DNA from 2 places in the Siminovitchia sp. FSL H7-0308 genome. Region 2 is predicted to be linked to the other one. Evidence: riboswitches for the same ligand, from Rfam matches in the RefSeq annotation. Region 2 holds a riboswitch; the other holds the start of a gene.

Region 1 (8,075 bases), 1.9 Mb from region 2:
GATCTTGCAAAGCTATATAAGCAATTTTGGAACGAGGAATCTTGATAATTTATGTATCGCATTATTCCAAAAGTTATCGCATATCAAATTTGCTAAGAGGACGAACCTTAATGAAGAGCGACGCTGTCCTTTTAAGTTATGTAAAGTAGGCATCTAAGACAAATTAACAAGCATGGGGGCTGAATTATGAGCGGATCTGATCTTTACACATTGGTGACACACGTCCGGTTGGTTGGTGCACGATTACGAAAACAAACCGTGTACCTATACGCAAAAAAGAAAAAAAGCTGGGACAAAACTTTATAAAAATGAATAAACCTCATGAATCTTATTTAAAAACCTTGGTTTCACGCGGCTTTATTTTCACGATTTATACTAAAATCAATTCGTTTTCAACTTATGTTCCAGCCCAAATATCTTCGAGGATCCGCCACCACGAGGAAAAACAGTGTTTGTTCTTTATCAATATTGGATCTCTATTTAAAGAAGAGCCCTTTGGTTGGATGATAGCTACGGAATGGACAAATACGCCAAATGTGCCTCTTTTAGAATACCTCACATATAAAATACTTTGATTAAAAACACGTAATTTGACAAAGCCCACTAACCAGTGTTTTCCGGTTTAATACCGAATCACACTGGTTGCATGGTCTTTTTTTCAATCTGTCTATTTGACAAGGGTATATCTGCTTCCGGAGCTTTCTTTCGGATATTTTTACACCCAGCCGAATCCTCTTACTACCTGGGCAACGATAAATGTGACAATAATCGCAATCGCTGTTGGTAATGCAAAGGCAACAAATGTCCACTTCTTGCTATTCGTTTCTTTGTAAATATTAAATAATGTCGTCCCGCACGGATAATGAAGCAATGAAAACAGCATCATATTCAAAGCGGTTAACCACGTCCAGCCATGGTCTACAAAGATTGATTTGATCGCGGTTAATTCTTCTACTTCTGTCATGGCACCTGTTGATAAGTAACCCATCAATAAAATCGGCAATACGACTTCATTCGCCGGAAGTCCAAAAATAAAGGCCATCAGAATAAATCCGTCCAATCCCAATAATTGGGCAAAGGGGTCCAGAAAGTTGACGAAGTACATTAATAAGCTCGTATCCCCGATATAGATATTGGCAGCCACCCACGTCATCACACCGGCGGGAGCCGCTATAATGACCGCTCTTTTTAACACGAACCATGATTTATCTAGCGTGGCGCGAATAATCGTTTCCCAAAACCGCGGACGACGATAAGCAGGAAGCTCCAATGTATAATGAGTCGGGACTCCTTTCAGGGCGGTTTTGGATAAAGCCCATGAAACAAATAGTGTGACGACGATTCCAAATAACACCATTCCCATGACGATCCCGGCCGTCACCAATGTTCCCATTGTACCGGAATAGCCTACCGCCATAAATAAAGAAGCTAATAAGATCAGCGTTGGCCATCTGCCATTACACGGAACAAAGTTATTCGTCAAAATCGCAAGCATTCTTTCCCGTGGCGACTCGATGATTCTTGTAGACATTATGGCAGCCGCGTTACAGCCGAAACCCATCGCCATTGTTAACGCCTGTTTCCCATGGGCACCTGCCCTTTTAAAGAGCCGATCCATATTAAAAGCCACTCGGGGTAAATACCCGTAGTTTTCCAACAGGGCAAACATGGGGAAAAAGATCGCCATCGGAGGAAGCATGACACTGACCACCCACGCCGTACCTCGATAAAGCCCTAAAACAAGGATGCCATGGAGCCATTCAGGCGCATGAATCCATGTGAAAAAAGCCGTTATATACTGCTCCAACCAATTGAACGTATTGGCCAACATGGTAGAAGGGACATTTGCCCCGGCAATCGTGATATAAAAGACGACTCCCAACATCGCAAGCATAATGGGAAATCCCCAAACCTTCGATGTGAAAATTTTGTCCAGCTTTTCTGTTTGCCGCAATTTTTCCGGGGCTTTATAAGCAATTGTTTTTTCACAAATGGCATTTGAGGTTTGGTAAATATTAGTAACAATCTCATCACGAATATCTTCCGTTGATAGCGACTGTGCCAAATGTAATAATTCATTATAGTTGTTGGGTTTTGGCTGGATATGAGTGCTCATGTGTCAATCCGTCACCCCGTTCTTTCTCTATCTTTTTAGAATAAGCAGTGATAAATGATTCATCCCCATCAAGCAACCGCAAGGCGAGCCAGCGGGCGGGAAGCTCTTTGCCAAACACTCTTTGCACATGGGGAATCAATGTTTCCACCTTCTTTTCAATCTCTGGTGAATACTGTATTTGATACGGAGAAGTGGAAATCTTTCCTGAGATCATCCTGTCGATCGTATCTAATAACTGATTGATGCCCACTTTGTTACGAGCAGAAATTTTGATGACAGGAACACCGAGTTTTTTCATTAATGCTTTCTCATTGATATAAATCCCTTTTTTCTTTGCTTCATCAATTAAGTTAATGCAGACAATCACTTTATCTGTCATTTCCATGACTTGCAACGCCAAATTCAAATTCCGCTCAATCGAGGTGGCATCAAGCACAACAATCGTCAAATCCGGCCGCTCGAAGACAATAAAATCTCTTGCTACTTCTTCGTCCGCCGAGTTGGAAAAAAGGGAATACGTACCAGGGAGATCAATGATTGTGTAATCTACCCCCTTATAGGAAAACTGCCCTTCCGCATGGATAACGGTTTTTCCCGGCCAATTGCCAGTATGCTGTTTTAGTCCTGTCAATGTATTAAATAAAGTACTTTTTCCAACATTCGGATTGCCTGCCAACGCAATTTTAACTGGTTGCTGATGATTCATTTGCTACTAACTCCCCATATATTTTTGAACTTTCTTCCCTTCGCAGGGCAATAGTCGTATGGCTGACACGAAAGGCAATCGGATCGCCGAGAGGACTTTTTTGCAGCACAATCACCTCTGCCGAAGGGACAAACCCTAAATCCAATAACCTTCTCCTCATCGTGCCCGTTACGAGTAACTTCTTTATTTTGATGCAATCCCCAGTGTTGGCTTCATTAAGAGCAATCAACTCATGACCTTTCATCTCCTTTACCTCCCTCATATAAGTTGGATTGTCTTTACAATGTTTCCCCCGACCAACATTTCTTTAATTTATATTTTATGCACACTAGTTGCCTATGTCAAACTTTTTCGCCAGAATGAAAAAAATGGGCACAGGATATTTTTAGGGCAGGGGAAGGAAAACATAAACGCGCTGTTTGAAACAATCGTCCATTAAGAGTAAAATAGAAATTATCGTTCGATATATATGAAGGAGATTTACTATTTTCATGAAGAAATCATATCTTTTGATTGTCCTCACTTTTATCGTTATGCAGTTGTCCTCTTATATTGGAGTACCGCTCTTTTTCCAAATAGGTACGAAGGTGCTTCATATTGATCCGGAGCAAATGAAAGTGAATGCGGTTGGTTATTGGATTCTGTTCTCTTTTAGTGTTGGACTTGCCCTTGTTCTTTTTCTTTTGAGAAAAAATGAGAAGTATACAAAAATAGAGAAGGACCAGCCGCTCCCCGTCGGACAATCTTTTACTTGGGCAATTATCGGTATTTTTATGGCCTTCTTTGCCCAGATTTCCGCAGGTTTGGTAGAGAAGGCGATTGGCATCAACCCGGGATCAGAGAATACACAGCAAATTTTACAATTGATCGAGTTATTTCCGGCAATCGTCATCATCAGTTCCATTATTGGGCCCATTTTAGAAGAGATCGTATTTCGAAAAGTCATATTCGGAAGCTTGTACGACCGCTTCCCTTTCTGGGTAGCCGCTTTACTGAGTTCCGTCATTTTTGCACTGGCCCATTTCGAGCCTGTTCACATTATTTTATATGCTACCATGGGATTCGTATTTGCCTTTTTATACGTTATGACGAAAAGAATTATCGTTCCTATCATCGCACATGTCTCGATGAACACGATCGTTGTCATACTTCAGTTATTCCTTGTCGATAAGCTGGAGAAATATATAGAAAAAACAGCACAATTTGTATGGTGGATAGGAGGGTTCTTTTCATGAGGTCACCATTATTTTCAGGTACTTTATATATCGTCTTGGGGTTTGTTTTTACATTTTTTGCTGTCCAGCAAGTGGATAAGAACGGCTTTGGTTTTATGGTTTATTTGCTGATAATTTTAGCCACACTGGATTTTGGAGCGGGGCTGCGTCTCATTATGCTCCACTTTCGGTTAAAAAAGGATCAGAAATAGGATGTATATAGTAACAAAGCCTGCTAGTACAGCGCTGGCCGCATAGCAAGCTCCCGTGTTGCCTTTTGCTGAAATGCAGTGCTGGAACTTCCTGCCTACAGGTTACGCCAAAGCCTCTTGATCAGTTTGTACGAGGACTTCCTGGATAAAAAACAACATCTATTAAAAAAAACAGAGACATCGGTTTTTCGAAGTGCCCCTGCCATCGACAGCAAGCATTTCATTACCAAATGTCTCTTTTCTGTTTTATAAAGAAGACGCAAGACGCTTATTTTTCTTTACTATTTCGATAAATTCATAAAGCTGTTTTTTCGTACGTAAAAGGCTTTCTTCATCAATGATTGGGTTTTTCTGTTCCCTGTTAATTTGGCTATCGAGAAAATAAAGTCCTTGAAGACTTTTTCCTTTTAAAGAAGCAATGAGCGGTTTCAATGAGAATTCAATCGCCAATAAATGGCCCGGGCTGCCCCCGGTCATGAGCGGCAATACCGGAATATTTTTAAACACATCTTGAGGCAAAAGATCGAACAATGTTTTTAAAACTCCCGAATAAGCCGCTTTATAAACCGGTGATCCGACAATCACCCCCGCCGCCTCTTGAATAACAAGTGACACTTTTTGAATGGCAGGGCTATGAACATTTCCGTAAACCAAGTCCTCCGGCGGAATATCTTTTACTGAAACATGTTTTATTGAAAAATGTTCCCTCTCCAGCAATCTGCCTAGATAATCCAGAATCTTTCCAGATCTGGAAAATTCAGATGGACTTCCTGAAATAATGACAATATCACTCATTTTATTTTCCTCCCTTTAAGTGAAAACGATTTTAATTAACTGTATGAGCATGTTCTTCTCAACCCAAACGGATTAAACTTGCTACATTTTTTTAATTGGCCACCGGTTTTATATCCAACAAATATTATGTATCATTCACCAACCAATCAAATCCCTTCCATGAATGATTTTTCTTCCTTTACAGTCGTATGGAGCGCAAAATCCCAAAACTCTTAGTTCTTCCACATCCTTTTTATGAAAGAACTGAGGAGTCACCCTTCTTCTCTGCATTTGCTATTTTCTCGCTACCATTTTAGGCAACGGTACAAAAAAAGCACCCTCCCAATGCATGATCATTGAGAAGATGCCTTTAGTTGTCTAATCGGCAGCCTGTTTTCATTTGTTTGCTTTCATCATCGGGACTTTCCTTTGTTTCCTTTGCATGTTGTAACGCTTTTTTTCAGTCGTATCAATTTGGGTGATTTCTCCATCGTGCACTGTAATGACCAATGAACCATATTCCATCTTTTTCAAGGCCGAAACAATGTCTTCAATCGCATTTTCCTCCACTTTTGCCATCTTCATCCCCCCATTAAAAAAACCTCTTCTACAAAATAAGAAGAGGTTTGCTTTAAACGTCATTTGTTCTCTTCTTATCTTTCAAGCTTACAAACAGCCTGCTGGAATTGGCACAGTACCTTGACGGTCTGTTGCCGAGGCTTCAAAGGGCCAGTCCCTCCACCTCTCTGGATAAGAAATTACCTATTATTCAGTTGAAACGTCATTTATAAACGTATTTATATACTATCCCACTATAAATTATCTGTCAAGGATGAATTTTTCATCTTATAGCATTAACCCACTTGTTTTATGGGCTATAGATTAAAAAAGCACCGGAAATATCGGATGCTTTTTTAATCTTCATCACTCTCTGCTGCGGAAGCCTGCGCTTTTTTATAACCCACCTTTGAAATCCAGATGCTGATCTCATACAAAATGAGTAATGGAACGGTCACCATCATATGCGAGATTAAATCCGGAGGCGTAATGAACGCTGCGATAACCAGCAAAATAAAGTACGCATATTTTCTGATCTGTACCAAAAACATCGGCGTAACGATGCCCAACCTTGTTAAAAACAAAATGACGACCGGAAGCTGAAACAAAACTCCAAACGGTACGGTTATCTGAAAAAGAAATTGAAAATATTCATTAATGCCAATTGTTGTCTGTATCTCCATATTGCTCGATAACCCAAGCATGAACCGTATCACAAATGGAAACAAAATAAAATAAGAAAAAAGGACACCTGCTAAAAATAAAAAAACTGAAACCGGTATATAGCTGAGCGTTGCCTTCCGTTCCTTTTCCAAAAGACCCGGACTGATAAAGGCCCAGAGCTGATACAAAATAACGGGGGATGTTAAAATAAACGCCAGAACAAACGTCATTTGCAGAAACACTTTAAACGGATCCGTCACACGGAACGCATTCATCGTAATGTCCTGGGCAGCGCTTGCATGCTGAATCAGCTTAATAAGAGGCTGTGATATAAAAAAGCTGGCAATGACAGCCAACACAAAGAAAACGACTATAATGACCAGCCGTTTTCGCAATTCCTCTATATGATCGATGATCGACATATTGTTTTGACTCATGATTTGTTCATCCTATCACTTATCGCTGTCTTTTTTCGTCTCTTTTTCATCATCGTCTGCCAAACCTTTCGTCGCGTTCTTAAATTCACGCAACGTGTTGCCCGCAGCCTTACCAAGTTCCGGCAACTTCTTTGGTCCGAAGATCAATATAGCAACAAGTGCGATTACAAGTAAACTGCCTACACCTGCACTCACTGCGGCCACCTCCTATCTATAGTTTTATTTTAATGGAAACCCGTCCAATTAGCCATTGAAAAATCATTTATGGTTGTGAATTTTCCGTGTCATCGAGAGGATAATGTTTCAAAAAGTAAACGAGCGACTGCAACTCCACCGCTAGATCGATATGATGAACACGGATCGACTCCGGCACATTCAGCCTTGCAGGGGTAAAATTCAGTATTCCCTTTACACCGGTATGTTTAATCCGGTCAGTGATGGCTTGGGCGGCACTTGCCGGCACAGTTAAAATAATGACGGCCACTTCCTCTTTGCTCAATCTTTCTTCAAGTTCGGACAAAGCATAAATCGGTACATTGCTGATCTTTTTCCCGATTTTGTTTTTGTCGACATCGAAAGCCATTTCAATTTTTGTATTGTTGTTTTTTAAGAAATTATAATTTAAAAAAGCTGTGCCTAAATTTCCTACACCAATTAAAGCGACTTTCGTCACCTCATCTTGGTCAAGTGTCTTGCGAAAAAATGACAGCAAGTAATTTACATTATACCCATATCCTTTTTTTCCAAGCGCGCCAAAATAAGAAAAGTCCCGCCGAATGGTAGCGGAGTCCACTTTCACCGCTTCACTTAATTCGGCCGAAGATACGCGCTGTTTTCCTGATGCATGTAAATTTTTCAAAAACCTGTAGTATAGCGGAAGCCTCTTTGCAGTAGCCTGTGGTATTTTTAACGTTTCCCCGTTCATATTCAATCCTCCATGCCAAAAAGAAAAAAGCGCTGCAATTTACCCGTTTGCGGAATGAATGTCCTGCAACTGATAAACCTATTCCATTTCACGGCGATAATCGCTACTGGATACCCCGCCTGTTTTTTCTATTAGATAGGTTGGACCTATGATCATTCCCTTGTCTACGGCTTTGCACATATCGTATATAGTGAGTGCTGCTGCCGAAACAGCAGTTAATGCTTCCATCTCTACTCCTGTATTACCGACAGTTTTTACTTCAGCAGTAATTTCCAGGATTTTATGATTCTCGGATCCTTCCATCCAGTCAAAGGAAATATTAACTCCTTTTATCGGGATCGGATGGCACATCGGGATTATTTCCCATGTTTTTTTCGCGGCCATGATCCCGGCTACTTGCGCCACAGCCAAAACATCGCCCTTTTTTATTTGCTGATTCGTAATTAACTCATAAATATGGTCGTTCACTT
Region 2 (8,075 bases):
CTGCTAAGGCGGTGTCATTCAAGGAAGCGCTTCAACCGGACTTTAAAGCGTACACTCAACAAATTGTGTCAAATGCCTCAAAACTTGCTGAAACCTTATTAGAGACGGGGGCCCGGCTCGTTTCAGGCGGAACGGATAACCATCTTGTCTTGTTGGATGTGCGTGCTTGGGGACTGACTGGAAAAGAAGCGGAGCATTTGCTGGAAGCAGCAGGCATCACCGTCAATAAAAATACAATTCCATATGATCCGGAAAGTCCATTCGTGACGAGCGGGATTCGGATTGGAACCGCTGCTGTCACAACCCGCGGAATGAAAGAAAAAGATATGGAGCTCATTGGTCGCGCTATAGCGGATATTTTAAAGAGCAAGGGAGATCCGGCTGTTACGAAGCGCGTGCAAGAAACGATACAGCAACTTTGTCGCGAATATCCCCTTTATCAAGAGCTATTGGTTAGATAAAGTGGGGTGGCGAAAGTGATTTATAACAGTTGTTTTGATATTATCGGTCCAATTATGGTGGGGCCTTCCAGCTCTCATACGGCTGGTGTCGTGTCCATCGGAAAGTTTGCTTATGATCTTCTCGGGGGTGTTCCCGACTATGCCCATATCACTTTCTATGATTCGTTCGCGGAAACATATCGGGGGCATGGGACAGATAAGGCCATTTTAGGCGGCCTGCTTGGCATGGATACGGATGACCCGGGTATTCGCTATGCCTTCGATCTTGCGCAAGATGAAAAAATGAACGTTACGTTTCAAATGGAGAACCAATGTTCTTACTTTGACCACCCTAATACGCTAATGGTTGAAGTCAGAAGGAAAGGCAAGGGGCTGGAAATTGGAGGTGCATCCCTGGGAGGGGGGCTTTCAAAAATTTTTTACATGAATGAGCATCGGCTGGATCTGTTGTTGAATACCGAGATTGATATGGAGTGGATCAAAGAAACATATCTATCAGAAAGCAGGTGAAAAGAATGGAATTCTCTTCGATGGAAGAGCTGCTCCAACAGTGTCATGAAAAAAATTGGGGAATTGGCGAGCTTATGCTGGAATGGGAAGCAAGCAAGACCGGCCGAAGCCAGAAAGACATTTTCGAGAAAATGAAAGAGCGGCTTTTGAGGATGAAAGACGCGATTGAAACAGGCATTGAAGACAAGTCAACGGCTCCAAGCGGTATTTCGGGCGGTGACGCTTACTTGCTGCAACAATATAAAGAGAAAGGCAATTACCTGACAGGAAGCATAACGGTCGATGCCATGAAGTATGCGTTCGCGACTTCCGAAACAAATGCAAGGATGGGAGTCATTGTGGCCACGCCCACCGCCGGTTCTGCCGGAATCCTTCCGGGATGTATTTTTGCCCTCAGGGACAATACCGACATTCCATTTGATGAACTGGTGATGGGCCTGTTTACTGCCAGTGCCATCGGATATGTGATCGCCAACCGGGCTTTCATTTCAGGAGCGGCAGGCGGATGCCAAGCCGAGGTGGGATCCGCAACAGCCATGGCAGCGGCCGCCATCGTTGAAATGAATGGAGGTTCGCCTAAACAGTCGGTGCAGGCAGCGGCCATGGGGCTTAAATCACTGCTTGGACTCGTGTGTGATCCGGTTGCCGGGCTTGTCGAAGTGCCTTGTATTAAAAGGAATGTCATCGGCACTTCAATTGCTTTTACAGCGGCGGAAATGGCTCTTGCCGGCATTCAGAGCAGAATTCCGTGTGATGAGGTCATTGGAGCGATGTATGATATCGGGAAAAGCATGCCGCGCACTTTAAAGGAAACAGCGCTCGGCGGATTGGCCGCTACCCCGACGGGAGAAGAGTTAAAGCAAAAAATAATGGGGAAACCGTGTTTAAGAAATGTGAATTAATATCAGTGAAGAGGGATGAAGTCATGGTAATCAACATAACGGATACAGCTTTAAAGGAGTTAAGGGAACTTGTGTTGGAGGAAGGAATTTATCCCCGGATAGACGCTGATATTTCGGGGGGCTGCGGTATGGCTGTCAAATGTAGAGTTGTTTTTGATGAACCGCGTCGAAATGATTCAATTGTAGAGTATGAACATATTCAGATTCGGCTGGACCGGTTTACAAAACGGATTTTACAGGAAGAAACAAATATTGATTTCACTGAAGAACTTGGCTTTTTTATCAACGAGAGCTTTGTTGCCAGTGATTGTATGATCGAAATCGTATAGGTTCAAAAATGAGAGAAGGGAACAGTATCCAGCTCCTTTCTCTCTTTTTTATGGCTATTGAGGCGTTTTTTCAAATCCGGATGCAATGAAAGGATGGGCTGGTCTCCACATTATGCATCATTGGGCCCTGACGGAGCTCCCCAAAACAGCTTTATTCACATAAACTACTTCTGCGAGTTAACGTCAACTGTGAGACAACGGGAAGCGCCATTTTAAAAGCAAAAAAGTTTGCAGAGGCATATTTTCCTCCGCAAACTTTTCAATCATTATTTAGCTATTGGTCCACCCAGTTGTTTGATGAGTTTATCAACATGTGAAAACTTGGAGAAGTTTTGATCGAACTTGCCAGCCAATTCTTTGGCTTTCGCATAGTAGGCTTTTTCATCAGACCAGGTTTTGTTTGGTTGAAGTACTTCATCAGGCACTCCAGGAACGTGGAGTGGAATAGAGAGACCAAATACTTTATCTTGAACGGTTTCAACGTTTTCTAATTCTCCATTTAGCGCTGCTTGAACCATGGCGCGTGTGTAGCTTAAATTCATTCTGCTGCCGACTCCATATTCTCCGCCGGTCCAGCCTGTATTAACGAGGAAAACCTGGACTCCGTGCTCATCAATTTTCTTTCCGAGCATTTCAGCATATCGTGCAGCCGGGAGCGGTAGGAATGGCGCTCCGAAGCATGTCGAGAATGTCGCTTCAGGTGATGTAACGCCTCTTTCTGTTCCAGCGAGCTTGGACGTGTACCCGCTCAAGAAATGGTACATGGCCTGCTCCTTTGTTAACTTGCTGATTGGAGGCAGTACGCCAAAAGCATCGGCAGTTAAAAATACGATAACAGAAGGATGGCCGGCGATGCTTGGTTCAACGATGTTGTCGATTGCCTGGATTGGATAGGCCGCTCTTGTGTTTTCCGTCAGCGTTGTGTCATCATACAGCGGTTCGCGTGAATCCGGATCAACAATGACATTCTCTAAAACAGAACCAAATGTAATGGCATTATAAATTTGCGGCTCTTTTTCTACTGATAAGCCTGCCGTTTTTGCATAACAGCCGCCTTCAACGTTAAAGACTCCGTTTGGAGACCAGCCGTGCTCGTCATCACCGATTAACCGGCGGTTTGGATCGGCAGACAATGTCGTTTTGCCTGTTCCGGACAATCCGAAGAATAATGCTACATCGCCCTCAATTCCAACGTTGGCCGAGCAATGCATCGATAAGATGTCCGCTTCCGGGAGAACATAGTTCATGACAGAGAAGATGGATTTCTTCATCTCTCCCGCATACTCTGTTCCACCGATTAAAACAATTTTTCGTTCGAATGACACGATAATAAACGTTTCTGATTTTGTGCCGTCAACTTCAGGGTTCGCTTTGAAGCCTGGAGCTGAAACAACAGTAAATTCAGTTTGATGTTTTGCAAGTTCTTCCGCGGAAGGGCGTATAAACAGCTGATGGGCAAAAAGATTATGCCAGGCATATTCATTCACGACTTGGATCGGTAAACGGTACTTTTCATCAGCTCCGGCAAATCCTTTAAAAACAAAAATTTCATCTCTTGATTGTAAATATTTGATCACCTTCGTGTAGAGCTTTTCAAATACATCTGAAGAAATGGGCTGGTTAACGGAACCCCATTCAATTTTGTCTTTTACAGATGGTTCCTCTACAATAAACTTATCCTTAGGGGAACGGCCTGTATATTTTCCTGTTTCGGCGCGCACAGCACCTGATGCAGTAAGAATTCCTTCATTGCGGTTTAATACTTTTTCGACCAGCCGAGGAACTGATAATTGTAAATGAACGTTTTGCCCATTTATTAATTGAGTTAATTCGCTTTTGATGCCTATTGAACTCATTCCTTACCCTTCCTTTGTTTTGATTTTTAAGTTTTAGGTACTTGAGAATTAGTATAACACATTTAAATGAATAGTCTATACTATTTTTGAAGATTTCATGAACATGGGCTGGCATTTCATTATATACCCTATTTCTTTAAAAAAAGCCAGAAAAGACTCTTTTTCATGAAAATATCGCCCGATTTTCCAAGATCTTTATATAATTAAGGGTTCCCTGTTGACATCGTTTTATCATTTAGGTTATGATTTTATAATGAATGGATACTCTTATCCTGAGATGGTGGAGGAAACAGGTCCTTTGAAGCCCGGCAACCTGCTATGAGCAAGCGAGTATGCTTGACGAATAGAAAGGTGCTTACCTGTAGCAAGGTCGAAAGCCTTGGACGATAAGAGTGAAAGGCTCGAACACGATGACAAAACCTTTCCTCAATGATTTACTGTGGGGAAAGGTTTTTTTGCTTTATTTGGCAAGTTCGCATGAAAATGCTTCATATGAAGCATTTTCTATTGGATCCATTATTTTTATTGTTAAAAGGAGGAGCTTTGATGTCCAAAAATCGGCGGTTATTTACATCTGAGTCCGTTACTGAGGGACATCCGGATAAAATTTGTGATCAAATATCTGATGCCATATTGGATGCCATCCTTGCCGAGGATGCAAATGCCCGTGTGGCTTGTGAAACATCCGTTACGACCGGGCTTGTTTTAGTTGCCGGGGAAATTACAACATCTACTTATGTTGATATTCCAAAGATCGTTCGCGACACTTTGAAAGGCATTGGGTATACACGTGCAAAATACGGCTTTGATGCCGAGACATGTGCGGTCATTACTTCGATTGATGAGCAATCGCCTGATATTGCTGCGGGGGTAGATGTCGCCCTTGAAGCAAGAGAAGGAGAAATGAGCGATGAAGAAATCGAAGCGATCGGAGCAGGAGACCAAGGGCTTATGTTCGGCTATGCATGCAATGAGACGAAAGAGCTGATGCCGCTTCCCATATCGCTGGCTCACAAGCTTTCAAGGCGGCTGGCTGAAATCCGCAAGAACGAAGTGGTACCGTACTTGCGTCCCGACGGAAAAACGCAAGTAACGATTGAATATAACGAAGACGGAAAGCCTGTTCGTGTGGACACGATTGTCATTTCGGCCCAGCACCATCCAGAAATTACCTTGGAACAAATTCAACAGGATATAATAGAACATGTCATTAAGCCAGTCGTGCCTCCCGAATTAATGGATGATAAAACCAAATATTTTATCAATCCGACGGGACGCTTTGTTATTGGGGGACCTCAGGGAGATGCGGGGTTAACAGGAAGAAAGATCATCGTCGATACGTATGGAGGCTATGCCCGCCATGGAGGCGGCGCCTTTTCCGGAAAGGACCCAACGAAGGTAGACCGCTCTGCGGCCTATGCCGCAAGATATGTGGCGAAAAATATCGTGGCAGCGGGTGTTGCGGATAAATGTGAAGTACAGCTCGCGTATGCGATTGGTGTCGCCCAGCCTGTTTCCATTTCAGTAGACACGTTTGGCACCGGAAAAGTGGATGAAGAAACACTTGTAAAAGCGATTCGGAAAACCTTTGACCTTCGCCCGGCAGGGATTATTAAAATGCTCGACTTGCGACGTCCTATTTACAAGCAAACGGCTGCTTACGGCCATTTTGGCCGGACGGATATCGACTTGCCTTGGGAGAGGACCGATAAGGCTGATGCCCTTGTCAGCTTAACTTCTGTGTAATTTGATGCAGCGGAGCCGCATAAGTGCGGCTTCGCATTTTTTTACCTGAAAGAGCCAAAAAATTGTGTCATTGACATCAGTTATTGATGTGGGAGAATAGTTAATTAAGTAAGAAATATTTGGCATTGGGGGAATGATGATGAAAAAAAGACATACCTTTGTTGAATTGAGGGAATTTTTCGCCGATGGAACATGTGCTTGTGAGTATCCGAATTTGGGAACGAAAGAGCGAAAAAGAAGTAAGAAGGTGATAAAAAATGCTTAAACTTCCTGTCATCGTAGCGCCGATGTTTTTAGTATCAACGCCCAAAATGGTTATTGAAGCGGGGAAGTCGGGCGTCATCGGTTCCTTCCCGCTTTTAAATGCTCGTCCTGCTGAAGTATGCGCGCAGTGGCTTGAAGAAGTGAATAAAGGCTTGGCGGGAAAGGCTTGGGCTGTAAATTTGATTTGTCACAGAAAAGCAAATAAACGATATGATGAAGATATTGAGTTAATCCGGACATATCAACCGCCGATTGTGATTACATCTCTGGGAAATCCCGGTGAAGTGCTGGACATTGTACATGGATATGGCGGACTTGTTTATTCGGATGTTGCTCATATCAGCCATGCGAAAAAAGCGGCACATATAGGAGTAGATGGATTGATTTTAGTATGTGCTGGCGCCGGAGGGCACGGTGGTACGCTGAATCCGTTTGCTTTTATCGCGGCGGTAAAAGAATTTTATGATGGAACAATTATTTTGTCGGGGGCGATTTCTACGGGGAAGGATGTTTTGGCCGCGCGAGTAATGGGAGCTGATTTTGCCTATATGGGCACTCGTTTTTTGGCTGCGCATGAAAGCAATGCGGATGATGAATATAAAAACATGGTGCTTCAGTCCACCATTGAAGACATTCTTTATACAGATGCTTTGAGCGGAGTCCACGCGAATATTCTGATTCCCAGCCTGATCAAGGAAGGGATTGATCCAGAGACATTAAAGCCGAACGAAAAGGTGGATTTATCGCATTTGGTTAACGTGAAAGCATGGCGCGATATTTGGTCTGCGGGCCAGGGAATCACCACTGTCAAGAAAAAGGAAACAACGAGGGAAATTGTGGAAATACTGTTAAAAGAATATGAGGAAGGAAAAGCGGACTTATTACAAAACGAATTTAGAGTAAAAATAGACTAATTGCTGAAACAACGGATCATACGAGAGGGCCGTTCACATATTGTCTCTCTCTTTTTTGCCAGGCAATATAATTTTGATTCGTTTATATCTGCAAATGAGGAGGAAATAATGTTAATATAAGTAAGGTATTGCTTGAATTTAATTAGAGTAGGTGACACACAATGTGCGGTTTTATCGGTTGCATCCATGAACAAGCAACAGAACAAAATGATTCAGAGAAGAAATTGTTGAAGCAAATGAACGATTTAATCGTCCACCGCGGTCCGGATGATGAAGGCTTTTTTTCTGATGAACATATCCGTTTCGGATTTAGGCGGTTGAGTATTATCGATATAGAAAGTGGAAGCCAGCCCTTATCATATGAGAATGACCGTTACTGGATTATCTTTAATGGAGAAATATACAATTTTGTCGAATTGCGTGAGGAACTCGTAAAGAAAGGATTTTCCTTTGAAACGGAATCGGATACGGAAGTCATCCTTGCCCTGTTCAGCGAGTTAAGGGAAAAAGCGGTTGAGCGTTTGCGCGGCATGTTTGCTTTTGTCATTTGGGACAAAGAAAAGCAGGAGCTGTTTGGCGCGCGCGACCCATTTGGAATCAAACCATTTTTTTATTTGGAAAACGATGAGGAGACATTTTTTGCTTCAGAGAAAAAGAGTATTTTGCTTGCGATGGAATCCAGTGAGTTACATTTGGATTCATTACAGCAATACATGACTTACCAGTTTGTGCCTGAACCGGAGACGATGACGAAAAACATTCGAAAACTGGAACCGGGACATTATTTTACAAAAAAGCCTGGAGGGCCCTTGAATATCGCCCGTTATTGGAAAGCAAACTTTTCCCCTGTCGGACACCGTTCGCAGGAAGAGTTTATCAAAGAAATCCGGGATGTGCTGTTCGACTCGGTTAACATTCATATGAGAAGTGATGTTCCTGTCGGATCTTTCCTGTCAGGCGGAATAGATTCATCATTAATTGTATCAATTGCCAAACAATTCCACCCGAATATTAAAACATTCTCCGTCGGTTTTGAAAGGGACGGATTCAGTGAAATTGATGTGGCAAAAGAAACAGCCGATCGTCTAGGAGT

The links. Region 2 has a riboswitch for S-adenosylmethionine ahead of metK (methionine adenosyltransferase). Riboswitches for the same ligand answer to the same signal wherever they lie in the genome.
Region 1: it holds a riboswitch for S-adenosylmethionine, as region 2 does, so the genes downstream of both, MHB50_RS16405 (YezD family protein) here and metK (methionine adenosyltransferase) in region 2, are expected to answer to the same signal.

Annotation. Positions count from the first base shown of each region.
Region 1 is NZ_CP150282.1:3,469,939-3,478,013, forward strand. Features, by position in the region: gene MHB50_RS16375 (nucleoside recognition domain-containing protein) at 716-2,116, opposite strand; gene MHB50_RS16380 (FeoB small GTPase domain-containing protein) at 2,079-2,822, opposite strand; gene MHB50_RS16385 (FeoA family protein) at 2,800-3,066, opposite strand; gene MHB50_RS16390 (type II CAAX endopeptidase family protein) at 3,314-4,057, shown strand; gene MHB50_RS16395 (YdiK family protein) at 4,054-4,248, shown strand; gene ssuE (NADPH-dependent FMN reductase) at 4,495-5,043, opposite strand; gene MHB50_RS16405 (YezD family protein) at 5,419-5,601, opposite strand; SAM riboswitch class I at 5,673-5,779, opposite strand; gene tatC (twin-arginine translocase subunit TatC) at 5,937-6,680, opposite strand; gene MHB50_RS16415 (twin-arginine translocase TatA/TatE family subunit) at 6,696-6,875, opposite strand; gene MHB50_RS16420 (redox-sensing transcriptional repressor Rex) at 6,943-7,605, opposite strand; gene moaC (cyclic pyranopterin monophosphate synthase MoaC) at 7,684-8,075, opposite strand, start outside.
Region 2 is NZ_CP150282.1:800,542-808,616, forward strand. Features, by position in the region: gene glyA (serine hydroxymethyltransferase) at 1-461, shown strand, start outside; gene MHB50_RS03835 (serine dehydratase beta chain) at 477-971, shown strand; gene sdaAA (L-serine ammonia-lyase, iron-sulfur-dependent, subunit alpha) at 977-1,873, shown strand; gene MHB50_RS03845 (iron-sulfur cluster biosynthesis family protein) at 1,897-2,202, shown strand; gene pckA (phosphoenolpyruvate carboxykinase (ATP)) at 2,469-4,058, opposite strand; SAM riboswitch class I at 4,323-4,451, shown strand; gene metK (methionine adenosyltransferase) at 4,605-5,804, shown strand; gene MHB50_RS03860 (nitronate monooxygenase) at 6,062-6,982, shown strand; gene asnB (asparagine synthase (glutamine-hydrolyzing)) at 7,144-8,075, shown strand, end outside.